Regions from separate parts of the Bradyrhizobium sp. NP1 genome, predicted to be linked through region 1. Evidence: predicted binding sites of a transcription regulator. Region 1 holds the regulator's gene; the other holds the start of a gene.
The links. The regulator PhoB, encoded in region 1, activates phosphate uptake and scavenging genes when phosphate is short. The targets are predictions, from matches to a motif close to TGTCATNNANCTGTCAT.

Region 1 (6,388 bases):
CTCGGTCGACGTGTTCCGCACCGTGCCGCCGGTGCTGAAGGAGGCCGCCTACGGCGTCGGCTGCACCACCTGGGAGGTCGTGCGCAGCGTGGTCATTCCCTATACCCGCGTCGGCGTCATCGGCGGCATCATGCTGGCGCTCGGTCGCGCGCTCGGCGAGACCATGGCGGTGACCTTCATCATCGGCAATTCGTTCCGCATCACCGGATCGATCTTCTCGCCGGGCACCACGATCTCGGCGGCGATCGCCAGCGAGTTCGCCGAAAGCGACGGCCTGCATCAATCGGGCCTGATCCTTCTCGGCCTGCTGCTGTTCGTGCTGACCTTCATCGTGCTTGCCGCCGCGCGGCTGATGCTGCTGCGCCTGGAAAAGAAGGCGGGGAACTAGCGCCATGGCCCTCAACTCGATCTATGCGCGCCGCCGCCGCCGGGACATCATCGTCCGCGGGCTGTGCGTCTGCGCGGCGCTGTTCGGCGTCACCTGGCTCGCGCTGATCCTGTTCACGCTGTTCTATAACGGCATCGCCGGCCTCAACCTGCAGGTCTTCACCGAGAACACGCCGCCGCCCGGCTCGACCGAAGGCGGCCTGCTCAACGCCATCACCGGCTCGATCATCATGACCGGGATCGGGGTCGGGATCGGCGCGCCGCTCGGCCTGTTCGCCGGCACCTACCTCGCCGAATATGGCCGCAACGACCGCCTCACCTCGGTGATCCGCTTCATCAACGACATCCTGCTCAGCGCGCCGTCGATCATCATCGGTCTCTTCATCTACGGCGCGGTGGTGGTGCCGATGAAAGGCTTCTCGGCGATCGCGGGCTCGCTCGCGCTTGCGGTGATCGTGATCCCGGTCGTGCTGCGCACCACCGAGGACATGCTCCTGCTGGTGCCGAACCCGCTGCGGGAAGCCGCGAGCGCGCTCGGGCTGCCGCGCTCGCTGGTGATCAAGAGGATCGCCTACCGCGCGGCGCGAAGCGGCCTGATCACCGGCGTGCTGCTCGCGACCGCACGCGTCGCCGGCGAAACCGCGCCGCTGCTGTTCACCGCGCTGTCCAACCAGTTCTTCAGCCTGAGCCTGACCAAGACGATGGCCAACCTGCCGGTGACCATCAACAACTTCGTGCAGAGCCCGTATGCCTACTGGAAGCAACTCGCATGGAGCGGGGCCCTGCTGATCACACTGACCGTGCTCGCGCTGAATATCGGCGCGCGCATCCTGGGCGCCGAGAGGAGCGCAAAATGAACGATCTTTCTGTATCCATGAGTACCGCAAGCTCGCACGGCCATTCGGTGCCGCTGCCGGAGGCGCCCGCCAAGGTGACCGCTCGCAACCTCAATTTCTACTATGGCGAGAACCACGCGCTGAAGAACATCAACCTGACGCTCGGCACCAACAGGGTGACGGCATTCATCGGTCCCTCCGGTTGCGGCAAGTCGACGCTGTTGCGCATCTTCAACCGGATGTACGACCTCTACCCGGGCCAGCGCGCCAGTGGGCAGTTGATGCTCGACCAGACCAATATCCTGGACCCCCGGCTCGACCTCAACCTGTTGCGCGCGCGGGTCGGCATGGTGTTCCAGAAGCCGACGCCGTTCCCGATGACCATCTACGAGAACATCGCCTTCGGCATCCGCCTCTACGAGCGGATTTCCAAGTCCGAGATGGACGACCGGGTCGAGAAGGCGCTGCGCGGCGGCGCGCTCTGGAACGAGGTCAAGGACAAGCTGAACGCCAGCGGATTGAGCCTGTCCGGCGGCCAGCAGCAGCGGCTTTGCATCGCCCGCACGGTGGCGGTGCGGCCGGAGGTGATCCTGTTCGACGAGCCGTGCTCGGCGCTCGATCCGATCTCCACCGCCAAGGTCGAGGAGCTGATCCAGGAACTGTCCGAGCAGTACACGATCGCGATCGTCACTCACAACATGCAGCAGGCGGCGCGCGTCTCCGACAAGACCGCCTTCATGTATCTCGGCGAGCTGATCGAGTTCGACGAGACCAGCAAGATCTTCACCTCGCCGAGCGATCGGCGTACCCAGGACTACATCACCGGCCGCTTCGGCTGACACGCTGACCGCGGAGGATTTTGACACATGGCTTCTGAACACACCGCCAAGGCTTTCGACAGCGACCTGCAGGAACTCACCCGCCTGGTAGCGGAGATGGGCGGCCTCGCCGAACGCATGATCGTCGAATCCGTCGACGCGTTGGTGCGCCACGACATCGCGCTCGGCCAGCGCGTGGTCGCGGCCGACCTCGAGATCGACAACATGCAGCGCCTGATCGAGGAGCGCGCGGTGCTGACCATCGCGCGGCGCCAGCCGATGGCGGTCGACCTGCGCGAGATCGTCGGCGCCATGCGGGTGGCGATCGACCTCGAGCGGATCGGCGACCTCGCCAAGAACATGGGCAAGCGCGTCGCCGCGCTGGAAAGCGATTTCCATCCCTTGAAGCTGATCCGCGGATTGGAGCACATGACCGACCTCGTTCAGCAGCAGGTCAAGAGCGTGCTCGACGCCTATGCGGCGCACGATTTGCCGGCGGCGATGAGCGTATGGAAGGGCGACGAGGAGGTCGACGCCATCTGCACCTCGCTGTTCCGCGAACTGCTCACCTACATGATGGAAGATCCGCGCAACATCTCGTTCTGCATTCACCTGATGTTCTGCGCCAAGAACATCGAGCGGATCGGCGACCATGCGACCAATATCGCGGAAACCGTGTTCTACATGATCGAAGGCCAGCAGATTCTCGACAAGCGTCCGAAGGGTGACATGACGACCTTCGCTGCCACGATTCCGGGCAACAATTAAGCCGCGGGGCGAAGCAGCGGATCAGGCCACGGCTCAAGCCAATGGAGAAGACCTAGCCATGAGCGCGCGCATACTGGTGGTGGAGGATGAGGAGGCGCTGACCACGCTGTTGCGCTACAACCTCGAGGCAGACGGCTACGAGGTCGAGACGGTGGCGCGCGGTGACGATGCCGACACGCGAATGAAGGAACGCGTTCCCGACCTGATCGTGCTGGACTGGATGCTGCCGGGCCTGTCCGGCATCGAGCTGTGCCGGCGCCTGCGGGCGCGGCCCGAGACCAAGCAGCTTCCGATCATCATGTTGACCGCGCGCGGCGAGGAGAGCGAGCGCGTCCGCGGGCTTGCGACCGGCGCCGACGACTACATCGTCAAGCCGTTCTCGGTGCCGGAACTCCTGGCGCGCGTGAAAGGCCTGCTGCGTCGTGCGAGCCCCGAACGGCTCGCAACCGTGCTCGCCTATGGTGACATCGAGCTCGATCGCGAGAAGCGCCGCGTGGCGCGATCCGGCCGTCCGATCGATCTCGGCCCGACCGAGTATCGCCTGCTCGAATTCTTCCTCGAGCACCCGGGCCGGGTGTTTTCCCGCGAGCAGCTGCTCGACAGCGTCTGGGGCCGCGACATCTATATCGACGAGCGCACCGTCGACGTGCATATCGGCCGCCTGCGCAAGCTGCTCAATCCGGGCCGCGAGCAGGATCCGATCCGCACCGTCCGCGGCGCCGGCTACGCGCTCGACGACCGCTTCGCCAAAGCCGCGGAGTGATCGCCGTCGTCCCGCGAACGCGCGCGTTGATAGGCTCCGCGCGGGCCGCGACCCATAACCGCAGGTCTTGATTGCTTGGACGAGCTGCATCGACAGCTCGAAATGACCACGTGGTTCAGTGGTTCGGAGTCCCCGCCTTCGCGGGGACGACATCCGCCGGCGAGCGAGCCTACCTCGAATTCGGCTTGGTCGACGGCCGCCTTCGATCGGCGGCGGGCTGATAGGCGACCCGCGAGTGATGTGCGCAATAGGGCAGTCCGGCAAGCGCCTTGCCGCCGCAGAAGAAGAAGTCGGGGCTGGCGGGATCGCCGACCGGCCAATGGCAGGTGGCCTCGTTCAATTCGAGCAGCGACAGCCGCTGGCTCATCGGCACCACGTTGTCATAGGCGATCGGATCGGGCTCGAGCTCGACCTCGAAGGCGTGCGCGAGCGCCGTGTTGCCGCGCGAGACCGGGCGCGATACCCGCATCATGTGCTGGGCGGGGCGCGCCTTGCGCTGGCGTGGCGCCGCCGACGATGGACTCTTGGCGCGGCCCGAAAGGCCGAGCCGATGCACCTTGCCGATCACCGCGTTGCGCGTCACGTTTCCGAGCTCGGCGGCGATCTGGCTCGCCGACAGGCCGGCCTCCCAGAGTTTCTTCAACTGCTCGACGCGCTCGTCGGACCAGGTCAATACCGTCATCACGCTCTTCCCTTCGCGTAGCGCCGGCCGCTTGCCAGGCGGTGCTGCGATGCCAAAAAAAATCCCTGCGCGCAGAATCCCTTAACCCTCGCCGGGCCGATCAGGCGCGCCCGGACGTTTACGCGAACCGTTAACACTCTTGAGGGTCAGAACCGCCGCACGAGATGTCGTATCCGACGGCCCAAACGCTACAATATGGCGTGACTCGGGCGCAAGAGTCCCCGGCCACGACGTCCACATGTTCCGTTACTTATGCATTTGATTTTGTCTTTTCCACCACACCGCAATGTTACGGGCGGCACAGGCCCCGCGCAGCCTGCGCCTGACGGCATTGACACCCATCTCTGCGCGCCTAGAATGCTTCTACGTGCCGCCCTGAAAAGGCGGCACGTTTTGTTTTCTGCTGTTGATGCGGCCGCGCCAATGCGCGCATCATCATTGTTCTCGAACGCTCAAGTGACCGCCATGACCAACAGCGCCACGTCGCATCTGCTTCCGGTTTTCGCCAGGGTCGACCTCGGCTTCGAACGCGGCGAAGGCTGCTGGCTGGTCGCGACCAACGGCGAGCGCTATCTCGATTTCACCTCGGGCGTCGCGGTCAACGCGCTCGGCCACGCGCATCCGCATCTGGTCAAGGCGCTGCAGGAGCAGGCGACGAAACTCTGGCACATGTCGAACCTGTTCAAGAGCCCCGATGGCGAGAAGCTCGCCGCGCGGCTGTGCGATGAGAGCTTCGCCGACCTCGTGTTCTTCTGCAATTCCGGCGCGGAAGCGATGGAGGGCGTGATCAAGCTGGTGCGCCACTATCACTTCTCCAAGGGCCATCCCGAGCGCTACCGCATCATCACCTTCGAGGGCGCCTTCCACGGCCGCACGCTCGCGACGCTCGCCGCCACCGGCTCCGCCAAATATCTCGAAGGTTTTGGGCCGCCGGTTGACGGCTTCGACCAGGTGCCGCATGGCGACATCGAGGCGGTGAAGAAGGCGATCGGTCCCCACACCGCCGGCATCCTGATCGAGCCCGTGCAAGGCGAAGGCGGCGTGCGCTCGGCGCCGATGGCCTTCTTCAAGGCGCTGCGCCAGCTCTGCGACGAGCGCGGCCTTCTGCTCGCCTTCGACGAGGTGCAGACCGGCATGGGCCGCACCGGCGAGCTGTTCGCCTACAAGCGGCTCGGCGTTACCCCTGACGTGATGTCGCTCGCCAAGGCGCTCGGCGGCGGTTTTCCGATTGGCGCGGTGCTGGCGAGCGCGGAGGCCGCCTCCGGCATGGCGCCGGGCTCGCACGGCTCGACCTTCGGCGGCAATCCGCTGGCGATCGCAGCCGCCAATGCCGTGCTCGACGTCATGCTCAAGCCCGGCTTCTTCGCGCATGTGCAGAAGATGTCGCTGCTGCTGAAGCAGAAGCTCGCTTCCGTCGTCGACCGTTATCCGACCGTGCTCTCGGAAGTGCGCGGCGAGGGCCTCTTGATCGGCGTCAAGGCGGTGGTGCCCTCGGGCGATCTCGTCACGCGCTTGCGCGAGCAGAAGCTCCTGACTGTCGGCGCCGGCGACAACGTCGTCCGCTTCCTCGCGCCGCTGATCGTGAGCGAAGCGGAGATCGAGCAGTCCGTGCAATGCCTGGAGCGCGCCTGCGCGGCGCTTGCAGGCGGCGCGAATAAGGCGGCAGCGCAATGAAGACGCCGCGTCATTTCCTCGACATCAGCGAGCTGCCGCTCTCCGAGCTCAGGCGGGTGCTCGCCGCCTCCAGCGCCATGAAGGCAAAGCTCAAGGCGCATGAGAAGGGCACCAGGCCGCTCGACGGCAAGGTGCTCGCGATGATCTTCGAGAAGCCCTCGACGCGCACCCGCGTCTCCTTCGACGTCGGCATGCGGCAGCTCGGCGGCGAAGCGATCATGCTGACGGGTCAGGAGATGCAGCTCGGCCGCGGCGAGACCATCGCCGACACCGCGCGCGTGCTGTCGCGCTACGTCGACGCCATCATGATCCGCATCCTCAACCACGACGCGCTGCTGGAACTTGCCGCGCACGCCACGGTGCCGGTCATCAACGGGCTGACGCGGCGCTCGCACCCCTGCCAGGTGATGGCCGACGTGATGACCTTCGAGGAGCATCGCGGGTCGATCGAAGGCAAGAC
Region 2 (6,388 bases), 2.8 Mb from region 1:
AGGAGACATTCCGCAGCACGGGCAACTGCACCCCGCCCTGCAGATGCATGGTGAAGGTCTTTTCGGCGTTCTGGATCTCGATCATCAGGGTCATCGGCATGGGCTCATGGCGGCAGGATCGACGAAACGAGGAGCTGGGTGTAGGGCTCCCTGGGATCATCCAGCACCTGGTCCGTCAGGCCGGTTTCGATCACCTCGCCGCCCTTCATCACCATCACCCGGTGCGACAAGAGCCGCGCGACCGCGAGGTCGTGCGTCACGACAACAGCCGCCAGATTCAGTTCGCCGACAAGGCCACGCATCAGGTCGAGCAGGCGCGCCTGCACCGAGACGTCGAGGCCGCCGGTCGGCTCGTCCATGAAGACAAGGCGCGGCTCGGTGACGAGATTGCGCGCGATCTGCAGGCGCTGGCGCATGCCGCCAGAATAGGTGCGCGGTGCGTCGTCGATGCGGCGGACGTCGATCTCCACCCGATCGAGCCAGGAGGATGCGGTCTGGCGAATGCGGCCGTAGTGATTCCAGCCGACCGCCATCAAGCGCTCGCCGACATTGGCGCCGGCCGACACCGCCATGCGCAGGCCCTGCGCGGGGTCCTGATGCACATAGCCCCAGTCGGTGCGGAACAGCAAACGCCGCTCGGCCTCGCCAAGGCTCGCGAGATCGCGCAGCACCCCGTCGCGCATGCGGTAGGAGACCCGCCCCGCGCTCGGCGCAAGCTGCGCCGAGAGCAATTGCAGCAGCGTCGATTTGCCCGAGCCGGATTCGCCGACGACGGCCAGCACTTCGCCTGGATAGAGCGCAAAGGACACATCGCGGCAGGCCGCCAGCCGGCCGTAATTCCTGCCGAGCTTTTCCGCGACCAGCAGCGGCTGGTCATCGTCAGTCGCACGATGCGGCTCAGCCATGCGCCCTCTCCTTGTGGGGTGCGGCGTGCTCAGTGCCACGGTGACCCGCGGCCTGCCGGCCCTCGCAGTAATCGGTATCGGAACAGACGAACATCCGCCCGCCTCTGTCGTCGATGACGATCTCGTCGAGATAGGAATCCTCCGCCCCGCACAGCGCGCAGGGCGCGTCGAACCGGTAGCGCGAGAACGGGTGATCCTCGAAGTCGAGCGACACCACCTTGGTGTGCGGCGGAATCGCATAGATGCGCTTCTCGCGGCCGGCGCCGAACAGTTGCAGCGCCGGGCAATCGTCCATCTTCGGGTTGTCGAATTTGGGCGTCGGCGAGGGGTCCATCACGTAGCGCTCGTTCACCTTCACCGGGTAGGCATAGGCGGTCGCGATATGGCCGAACCGCGCGATGTCTTCATAGAGCTTGACATGCATCAGGCCGTACTCGGCAAGCGCATGCATGCGGCGCGTCTCGGTCTCGCGCGGCTCGAGGAAGCGCAGCGGCTCGGGGATCGGCACCTGATAGACCAGCACCTGTCCCGCATGCAGCGGCGCTTCCGGGATCCGGTGACGGGTCTGGATCACGGTCGCGTCGCTCGTCGACGTCGTGGTCTCAACGCCGGCCGTCTTGGCAAAGAATTTCCTGATCGAGATCGCATTGGTGGTGTCGTCGGAGCCCTGGTCGATCACCTTGAGAACGTCGTCGGGTCCGAGGATTGCCGCGGTCACCTGCACGCCGCCGGTTCCCCAGCCATAGGGCATGGGCATTTCGCGACTCGCGAACGGCACCTGATAGCCGGGAATGGCGATCGCCTTCAGGATCGCGCGGCGGATCATCCGCTTGGTCTGCTCGTCGAGATAGGCGAAATTGTAGGCCGGCGCATTCATTCCGCGGCCTCCCGCATCGGCAGTCCGTCCGCGGCTTCGGCAAACTCCTTGCGCAATTTGCGCAGCAGGCCAAGCTCGGACTGGAAGTCGACATAATGCGGCAGCTTCAGGTGCTCCACGAAGCCGGTCGCCTGCACATTGTCGGAATGCGACATCACGAACTCTTCGTCCTGCGCCGGCGCCAGCACCTCTTCGCCGAGCTCGCGGGCGCGCAGGCTGCGATCGACCAGCGCCATCGACATCGCCTTGCGCTCGCTCTGCCCGAAGGCGAGCCCATAGCCGCGGGTGAAGCACGGGGCTTCCGTTGCCGAGCCCTTGAACTGGTTGACCATCTGGCACTCGGTCACGCTGATCGAGCCGAGCGGCACGGCGAAACCGGCATCCTCGGCGAAGAACTCCACCTCGACCTCGCCGAAGCGAATTTCGCCCGCGAAAGGATGGTTGCGGCCATAGCCGCGCTGCGTCGAATAGCCGAGCGCCAGCAGGAAGCCTTCGTCGGCGCGCGCCAGATTTTGCAGGCGCAGGTCGCGATCGGCGGGAAAGGCCAGCGGCTCGCGCGTGAGGTCGCCGACCGGGGCCCCCTCTTCCGCTTCCGGCGAGGGTTCGATCAGGCCGTCGCGACCGAGAATATCGGTGACGCGCGGCGTCGCGACCTCGGTTGTTTCGCCGGTCACCGGTTGATCCGGGACAAAGCCGTCAGCAAGCTGGGGGTCGAGCAGCCGGTGCGTATAGTCGAAGGTGGGACCGAGGATCTGGCCGCCGGGGATATCCTTGAAAGTCGAGGAAATCCGCCGTCTCACCTGCATACTGCCCGTGTCGACCGGCTCGCTGGCACCGAAACGCGGCAGGGTCGCGCGGAAAGCGCGCACCAGGAAGATCGCCTCGATCAGGTCGCCCCGCGCCTGCTTGATCGCAAGGGCCGCAAGCTCGCGGTCGTACAGCGAGCCCTCGGCCATGACGCGATCGACCCCGAGCGCGAGCTGCTCGGAAATCTGCGCCAGCGTCACCTCCGCAACGTCGCGGTCGCCGCGGCGCTCATGCGCGAGCAGCCGGTGCGCGTTCTCGATGGCGCGTTCGCCTCCCTTGACGGCGACATACATGGATCAGGCTCCGTAAGCGGCAATCCGGGTGGTACGGGGAAGCGCGACAACCAGGTCATCGCACACGAGGAGAACATCGATACCGCGCGGGAACAGCGCGGCGTTGACAGCAAGCCGCTCGAACATATCCGGCGGACGGACGGTCGCCTGCAGGATCGTCGCATCCTCGATTCCGGGACCACGCAACCGGTAGGCAGGCCCCTGAGCCAGGCTTTCGACCTGGATGACCAGCGTGGTCGAACGATCCGGATATTCGTTTGTGCCGAATGAAAATCGATCGAGACCGGGCAGCGCGCCCGCATCAGCGATCAGCGCGAAACTCGCGATCGACGAATCGACGACGACAGGCGCACTGGTGTGGAATTTGAGCCACCGCGTGATCTCCGAAGTCTGCGCCAGCATCGGATCAAGCCAGATCGGCGTATCGTGGTCGAACAGCGTCAGCGCGATGGCAGCCGTGCCCCGCGCTACACCGGTCGGCGTACCGACGCTTGCCGCGACGCGCTGCACCGTGCCCGGACGCGCCATCGCCTCCATCACCGAGCGGAAGGTCGACTGCGCCGACAGCACCTTGTCGGCAAATCCCGGAGGCAGTTCCGCAATCGTCGTCATGGCTCATCCCTCGCCGCGCACCAGCGTGTAGAAATCGACCCGCGTCGCCGCCGCCTCGGCGGCCTTGCGGTTTTGCCGCGACAGCATCATGGCGCTGAGCGGCGCAAGCACCCTGGCTTCGACGACGCCGGCAAACTCCTTCGATTGGGTCAGCGCGTCGCACAGCGCGATCATCCGCGCCTTTTCCTTGTCCCGCCCGAGCGCATAGCCAAAGCCGGTTTCGCCGGTCGCAAGCCGCACTGCCGCGCGCGATACCGTCGCCTCACCGAGATTGAACGGCGCGCCGTCGCCGCCGATCCGGCCTCGCAGCATGACAAGGCCGTTCTCGGCCTCGCGCAGGTCTTCGTGCACCGGCAATTCGATACCCTCGAGATGGCGCACGATCTCGGCGGTGGAAGCCTGCGCCAGCATCGCCATTGCCGCCTTGCGCTTCGCCTCTCCGCCGCTGTCCGTGATCGCCGCCATGGCCGGCCCTTGCCCGATTCAAGTTGTCTATGATACTAGACAACTTGATATTCAAACGCCATGACTGTTTCATGACACGCGCATGATTTTCGCGGTTCCCCGTTCGGACCATTTCATCCCATGAGCATGCAGGATCTGAGCACCGGCGTGGCGTTGTGGCGGCAGGTCGCCGACGGCATCGAGCGCGGCATCGCTGAAGGCCGGTTTCCCGCCGGCACGAAGCTGCCGGGCGAGACCGAGATTGCCGAGCTCTATCGCGTCAACCGTCACACGGTGCGCCGCGCGCTGGCGATGCTGGCCGAGCGCGGCCTGGTGCGCGCCGAACGCGGCAGCGGCACCTATGTCGAGGCGCAGCGGCTCGCCTACCCGCTGCGCTCGCGCACGCGATTTTCGGAGATCGTCGGTGCCGGCGGGCGCGAGCCGCGCGGGCAACTGATCGAGGCCGGCGAGGAGCCCGCGACGCGCGAGGTCGCCCGGCTGCTCGGCCTGAAGACCGGCGCGCCGCTGGCGCGGATCGAGGCACTGCGTTTTGCCGACCGCGTGCCGATCTGCATTTCCACGAGCTGGCTATCCGCCGAGCGCTTTCCGGGAGCGGGCCACGTCTTTGCCACCGCCCGCTCGATGACCAAGCTGCTGGAGCATTATGGCGTGCGCGATTACCGCCGCGGGTCGACCCGGATCACCGCAGCCATTGCCGAGGCATCCGACGCGGCGAGACTCGACCTTACGCTCGGCCGGCCCGTCCTGGTCGTCGACAGCACCGACCTCGATGCGGACGGCACCCCGCTGGTGACCAAGCGCTCGCGCTTTGCCGCCGAACGTGTTGCGTTCGTGGTTGATGGCGGCTAGGCGACCGCGCGCCGGCCGATGATCGCAAAGCGGAGCTTTCCGGAGATCCAGTCGATCGCGGCGACCGCGATCAGGATCATCAGGACCAGGAATGACACCTTCTGCCATTCCAGCACCCGGATCTGCTCGGCGAGCTGAAGGCCGATGCCGCCCGCACCGACGATGCCAATGATCGTCGCCGAGCGCGTGTTCGATTCGATGAAATAGAGCACCTGTCCCGCGATCACTGGCAGCACCTGCGGCATCAGTCCAAAGCGGATTTCGTGCAGCGCACTGCCGCCGGATGCCCTGACCCCCTCAACCTGCCTGCGGTCGGCGGCCTCGATCGCTTCGGAAAACAGCTTGCCGAACGCGCCGAAATCCGAAACCGCGATCGCGAGCACGCCGGCGAACGGACCGAGACCGACGACGTTGATCCACACCAGCGCCCAGATCAGCGTGTCGACGCCGCGGATCGAATCGAGAAAGCGCCGTACCGGAAATCTCACGACATTCGAGCGCACGACATTCTTCGCCGCGAACAGGCTGATCGGCAGCGCCATGAGCGCGGCAAGCGTGGTGCCCAGCAGCGCGATCGACAGCGTCTCGCCCAGCGCCTTCAGATAGAGCGGCAAGGACGAGCCGGGATCCGGCGGGATCATCATCAGCGTGATCCAGCCGAGCTGACGAAGGCCGGAAAGCAATCTGGCCGGCGAAAAGTCGAGGTCGACGAGCCCGAACACGAAAATTCCGAAGGCGCAGGCCGCCACCAGCGGCGTCGCCAGCCGCGCGGCTGCCGGCCGCGCGAAAATATCGGGATGTCGCGCGCGGAGTTGTTCGAGATCCGGGGGCTGGACTGGATTCACGGCCGCGATTCCTTACCCAACAGCCGGCCGCGCAGCCATCCGGTGGCGATGTCGATGATAAAGACGGTCACGATGATGGTCACGAGGATGGCGCTGACGTCCGAATAATAGAATTTCCGGATCGCGACCACGAGTTCCTGGCCGATGCCGCCCGCGCCGACGAAACCCATGACCGAGGCCTCACGGACATTGATTTCGAAACGCAGCAGCGTGTAACTCGCGTAACCCGCGATCACCTGGGGCAGCACCGCAAAGCGCATGCAGGCAATCCACCCGGCGCCGGTCGAACGCACGCCTTCAACCGGTCTCATGTCCGCATTCTCGACGATTTCCGAAAACAGCTTGCCGAGCGCACCGGTGGAGTGGATCGCCACCGCCAGCACGCCCGCCATCGGCCCAAGGCCAAAGGCAATGACGAAGATGAGCGCAAAGACGATGCCGGGAACGGTGCGGGCGAACTCAAGCAGCCTGCGCATCGCAAAGCGCAGCCACGGTGCCGGCGAGGTATTTTCGGCGGCGAAGAAGTTGAGCACGAAGGCGAGTATCGCGCCGATCAGCGTGCCGACATAGCTGATCAGGATGGTCTCGCCGAGCAGCCGAAGCCATTTGTGCCAGCCCCAGAACCACTCGGCAGGATCGGTCCAGACCCAGGCGCCGTTATCGAGGCTCAGGATGCGGCCGAAATAGCTGACGAAGTTGCTGAAATGGGTGAAAAACGTACGCAGGTTCACTTCC

Region 2: the regulator PhoB is predicted to act here: its motif matches at 4,020-4,036, upstream of phnF (phosphonate metabolism transcriptional regulator PhnF).

What each region holds. Positions count from the first base shown of each region.
Region 1 is NZ_CP127385.1:830,172-836,559, forward strand. It holds gene pstC (phosphate ABC transporter permease subunit PstC) at 1-388, shown strand, start outside; gene pstA (phosphate ABC transporter permease PstA) at 393-1,244, shown strand; gene pstB (phosphate ABC transporter ATP-binding protein PstB) at 1,241-2,062, shown strand; gene phoU (phosphate signaling complex protein PhoU) at 2,090-2,809, shown strand; gene phoB (phosphate regulon transcriptional regulator PhoB) at 2,868-3,572, shown strand; gene QOU61_RS03915 (GcrA family cell cycle regulator) at 3,742-4,254, opposite strand; gene QOU61_RS03920 (aspartate aminotransferase family protein) at 4,720-5,928, shown strand; gene argF (ornithine carbamoyltransferase) at 5,925-6,388, shown strand, end outside.
Region 2 is NZ_CP127385.1:5,727,173-5,733,560, forward strand. It holds gene phnL (phosphonate C-P lyase system protein PhnL) at 1-94, opposite strand, end outside; gene phnK (phosphonate C-P lyase system protein PhnK) at 105-905, opposite strand; gene QOU61_RS27855 (alpha-D-ribose 1-methylphosphonate 5-phosphate C-P-lyase PhnJ) at 898-1,782, opposite strand; gene QOU61_RS27860 (carbon-phosphorus lyase complex subunit) at 1,779-2,882, opposite strand; gene phnH (phosphonate C-P lyase system protein PhnH) at 2,886-3,494, opposite strand; gene phnG (phosphonate C-P lyase system protein PhnG) at 3,498-3,959, opposite strand; gene phnF (phosphonate metabolism transcriptional regulator PhnF) at 4,080-4,808, shown strand; gene phnE (phosphonate ABC transporter, permease protein PhnE) at 4,805-5,653, opposite strand; gene phnE (phosphonate ABC transporter, permease protein PhnE) at 5,650-6,388, opposite strand, start outside.